DNA from 2 places in the Deinococcus psychrotolerans genome. Region 2 is predicted to be linked to the other one. Evidence: riboswitches for the same ligand, from Rfam matches in the RefSeq annotation. Region 2 holds a riboswitch; the other holds the start of a gene.
What was found. Region 2 has a riboswitch for thiamine pyrophosphate ahead of EHF33_RS01055 (thiamine ABC transporter substrate-binding protein). Riboswitches for the same ligand answer to the same signal wherever they lie in the genome.
Positions count from the first base shown of each region.

Region 1: it holds a riboswitch for thiamine pyrophosphate, as region 2 does, so the genes downstream of both, EHF33_RS11620 (thiaminase II/PqqC family protein) here and EHF33_RS01055 (thiamine ABC transporter substrate-binding protein) in region 2, are expected to answer to the same signal.

Region 1 is NZ_CP034183.1:2,356,580-2,358,956, forward strand. Features, by position in the region: gene EHF33_RS11615 (DUF7079 family protein) at 1-540, opposite strand, end outside; TPP riboswitch at 622-729, shown strand; gene EHF33_RS11620 (thiaminase II/PqqC family protein) at 781-1,479, shown strand; gene EHF33_RS11625 (ABC transporter permease) at 1,486-2,247, shown strand; gene EHF33_RS11630 (ABC transporter substrate-binding protein) at 2,283-2,377, shown strand, end outside.
Region 2 is NZ_CP034183.1:198,404-200,780, forward strand. Features, by position in the region: gene EHF33_RS01050 (class I SAM-dependent methyltransferase) at 1-73, shown strand, start outside; gene EHF33_RS01055 (thiamine ABC transporter substrate-binding protein) at 83-1,129, opposite strand; TPP riboswitch at 1,184-1,291, opposite strand; gene EHF33_RS01060 (NADH-quinone oxidoreductase subunit A) at 1,611-1,937, shown strand; gene EHF33_RS01065 (NuoB/complex I 20 kDa subunit family protein) at 1,981-2,377, shown strand, end outside.

The DNA of each region.
Region 1 (2,377 bases), 630 kb from region 2:
AGCGGTCAGCGGTGACACTTCAGACCAGAAGTAAGCGCGGGCCAGCCTATGCCAGATGGCGGCCCGCGCTGAGCGCTCAGCGGTGGGGAGAACCAGCAAACCACTCCGCAGCCGCATGGCCGCCGCGTAAGCAGGCTCCACTTCGCTGCTCCAGACCTGCTGCATCAGCGCTGAGAGCGACCAGCGCTTTAGCTGGTGCCGAATGGCCCGCCGCCGCACGATCTGTTCTTCCAGCCAGTCGAGGTCAAAGTAAGCCCACTCCCCAGCCACCAGAGTCAGATTGAACAGCAGGGCGGGCGTCACCTCCTCGCGCCAGATTTCACCGAGGGCGGCCTCGTCTAGGCCCGATTCAGCCAAGCGGCGGGCGATCAGCGGCAAACTGGGACGGGTGTCGGTGTCCAAAAAAAGTTCGCCAAAAGCGTCCCAGACGCGGCGGCGCACGGCGAGTTGGGCGGGGGTAAAGGGCGCGTAGGGCAGAGGCATCGGCTGAGGTCTAGTCTGGCGCAGCGCAGCTGGATTGTGAACGGCCTGCTTATCCACCGGCACTCAGTCACCACTCGCTGTGCCTTCACTGACCAGTCTTGCTGGTTTAATCAACGCGCCCTGGCTGTGCTAGCGTGGCCGTGTCACCGGGGGTGCTCGGGCTGCCAAGTGGAGCCCGGGCTGAGATCAAACCCTTGGAACCTGACGCGGGTAACGCCGCCGGAGGGAGCGTGACGACAACTTCGCCATTGCCGCGCTGCGCGTTGTCCATGCCCCTTCCCAGAGCTGGGGAGGCTTATGCAAAAGACCACCATCGAATGGACTGGAAGTTCCTTTTTATCTGCACTGCTCGGCCCCGAGTTGCAGGCCAAACGCCAAGCCCTCATTGAGCATCCGCTCTGGCGAGCCATAGAAAGTGGTCAGGCCAGCTTGGGCCGCCTGCAAGTCTTTGCCCTGCAAGACGCTTGGCTGGTGCAGCACTCACCTCAACTCGAAGCGCTGCTGCTGGCTCACGCGCCCGACGAAGCGGCCCACCGGACGCTGAGCGCCAAGCACGACCCCAAATCGGTCTTTGCCGGACAGGGCAGCTTGCAGCATTTCGGCGCGGGCATCGGCCTGACACCTTCCGACTTCGAGCACATTACCCCGCTGGCTGGTTGCCTGACGCTGACCAGTCATTTTTATTACGCCCTGCTGCGTCACGGCTTTGTGGGCATGCTCGCCAGCCTCAGCGCCAGCGAGAGCGTGTTCATCGCCATTTGCCAGCGGGTCGGGCCAGCTTTGCAGCGCCACTATCACCTCACCGACGAGCAGGTGGCTTTCTTTCCGCTGCACGACCACTTGGAAGAAAGCGTCAACGGCGGCGAGGCAGCCCTGCTGGAGCGGCTGTGCCAGACCCCTGCCGAAGTGGAAGCGCTGAAACTGGTGGTTTCGCAAACCTACGACTGCGAGAAGTTGTTTTACGACACGGTCTGGCAAGCCGGCTTAAGGACTTAATTCCCTGTGAAGTGGACTGGGCTGCTGCCCGCCATGGGTCTGGGCCTGGCCGCCGCCGCGCTGATTGAAGCCGCCTCGCGGCTGGGCTGGGTCGCGCCCAACTTGCTGCCCGCGCCGAGTCAGGTCTGGGCGGCGCTGCGGCTCAATGCCGACATCTTGGCGATGCACACCCTGCAAACGCTGGCCGAAACCCTGCTGGGCCTGCTGCTGGCGCTGATTCTGGGGCTGGGCTGTGCGCTGACGCTGCGGCGCTCCGCCGGGCTGCGCCGCACCCTGCTGCCCTGGCTGGTGGTTTCGCAGACCATCCCGTTGATCGCGCTCGCGCCGCTGCTGCTGGTCTGGCTGGGCTTCGGGCTGCTGCCCAAGCTGGTGATGGTCACGCTGTTCTGCTTCTTTCCCATCACAGTGTCTACGCTCGGCGGCCTGATGCAGCCCAACCCGCAGCTCGAAGACCTGTTTCGCAGCTACGGCGCTTCGGCCTCACAGCGTGACGCTTTGCTGCGTTTCCCGGCGGCCCTGCCTGCTTTTTTTGCGGGCCTGCGCCTGTCGGCCAGCTACGCTGTGACCGCCGCCATCGTGGGCGAGTACGTCGGCGGCTATGCCGGGCTGGGCATCCTGATTCAGACCAGTGCCAACGCCCGCGCCACTGCGCTGGTGTTTGCCGCCATCGCCCTGACCGCCCTGTTCAGCGTGCTGCTGGTGGGCCTCGTCTCGCTGCTGGAACGCGCCGCCCTGCGGGGCCGTCCGCCACTGTCCGACCAATCCTGAAGCTCAAATTTCCGAAGCTCAAAAAGGAACACACCATGACCCTGATTCGCAACACGTTGGCGCTGGCCCTCGGCCTGAGCCTGTCACTCGGTCAAGCCCAAACGGCCAAGGCCCAAACCACACCGCCCCT
Region 2 (2,377 bases):
CGCCGCTTATAGGTCGGGTCAGGGGCCGCTGGGCTTTGCCTCCATCATTCTGGACGCCCGTAAGCGTGCCTGACCCGCTGCTTCAGCGCCCCCGCAACACCTGATTGACCCACACGTCCACCACCGGCTGCGTGTTGGTGGGCGTCAGCGCCTTGACGCCGCTCGGCACCTGCGCGAACCCGAACACTGGATCGAGTGCAGCGCCTTCCAACGCTGGATAAACCCACATGCGGGTCGGGAAGTCGGCCTGCACCGCTGCCGAGAGCATGAAATCCACGAACTTGCGGGCCAGCGCGGGCTGCTTGGTGCCTTTAAGTACGCCGACGCCTTCCAGTTGCAAAAAGGCGCTGCCCGGAAGGAGCAGATTGCCGGTGGGTGACTGGGCAGGCAGCTTCTTGGGGTCGTAGCCTTCGGCGTAGGCGACTTCGGCGGCGGGGCTGCTGGCGTAGCTCAGCACGATCGGATATTTGCCGCCGTTGCGGCTAAATTCTTTGTTGTACGAATCGCTCCACCCCCGCGTGACCTTCATGCCATTGGTGCGGGCCGCCTGCCACCACGCCACCGCTCCGGCCTGGCCGTAGTGGTTGACGCTCGCCAGCCAAAAGGCGAGGCCCGGACTGCTGGTCGCGGGCGAGGCCACCACCGTCAGCTTGGCGTAGGTGGGCGTTTTGAGGTCGTCCAATGTTTTGGGCAGCGCCAGACCAGCTTTCTCGAACCAAGCGCGGTCATAGTTGAAGGCCACGTAGCCGTAGTCCACGGTATTCAGGTTAAAGGCGTCGAGGCGGTAAGTGGCGGGCACTTTGCTCAGCGCCGGGCTTTTGTAAGCGTCCAAGAGGCCGGCAGCGGCGGCGCGGGGAGCCAGCGTGTTGTCCAAGCCGTACACCACGTCGGCCAGCGGATTGGCTTTGGTCAGAATGAGGCGGATGAGCATCTCGCCCGCGTCACCGCCCTTGATGAAGCGCACCTTGGCGTTGTTTTGCTGCTCAAAGCTGGCGATCAGCTTTTTGTTGAGGTCAAAACTGTCGTGGGTGATGACCGTCAGGGTGATCGGAGCGGCTGAGCCGCTGACTGCCGAAGCGAGGCCGCCGAGCAGTAACAAACTCAAAAATGTACGTTTGTGTTTCAACATAAAAAATCCCCTCTGGCGTCAGAGGAGAAGCGTTGCCAACCTCCAAGATAAGTGGCAGGTCGGCAGTCACGCTCCCTCCGCCGGTATGATCCGGTTCAGGTTCCTAGGGTTTGATCTCAGCCCGGCCCGCAACTGTGCGGGCAGACACCCCCGGTGACGCACCTGGGAAGATAGCAAAGTGCGGCGCTGCAAAATGCCCTCTCAGCTCAAAACCAAAGGTCAGGTTAAGGACAGGCCGAGTGGCCGCTGCCGCCGCTCCCCGGCACCCTTTTTTCCGCTTTACGTGGTAAATTGGGAGGCGCACACACAACTCTTCCCGCTGCGGCGGATTTACCTTCAGGCCCCCTCTTCAAGCCCCCTTTTTTGTGGCTCGCTCGTGAAAAACGGCACAAGCCCACCCAAACGCCCGACTACCCCGTAAGATTGAATACGTTGAAGAGCAACAAGGAGGACTATGAGTGAATTTGCCCACCTGATCGTGATGCTGCTGATTGCAGGCGGCATCGGCGTGCTGGCGGTGGTCGTCAGCATTTTGCTGGGGCCGAAAAAGCCGAGCTTCAGCAAACTGATGCCCTACGAAAGCGGCAACGATCCCGAAGGCACAGGCCGCGAGCGCTTCCCGGTGCATTTTTACCTCGTCGCCATGCTTTTTATCGTCTTCGATATCGAAACGGCCTTCTTTTATCCTCTGGCGGTGGCGTATCAAAAAGTTGGCGCGTTCGCCTTCTGGGAAATGATCACCTTCCTGATTTTGGTGCTGGTGGGCTACTTCTATATTCTCAAAAAGGGCGTATTGGAATGGAACTGAACCCTTTGGCCTTTTTCCTAAGCTCCTCTACGGGAGGGTTTTGATGCCCCTTAAAGAACTTTTTGAACGCGATTGGCAAGAATTGGAATCTGAAGGCATTCTCTTTTCCAGCTTGGAAAAACTGGTGGCGTGGGGCCGCAGCAACTCGCTTTGGCCTGCCACCTTTGGTCTGGCCTGCTGCGCCATCGAAATGATGAGCGCCACCGACGGGCGCAACGATCTGGCCCGTTTCGGCTCGGAGGTGTTCCGCGCCTCGCCCCGCCAGGCCGACGTGATGATCGTGGCCGGACGCCTTTCCAAGAAAATGGCCCCGATCATGCGCCGCGTCTACGACCAGATGCCTGATCCCAAATGGGTCATCAGCATGGGCGCGTGCGCCAGCAGCGGCGGTATGTTCAACAATTACGCCGTCGTGCAAAACGTGGATAGCGTGGTGCCGG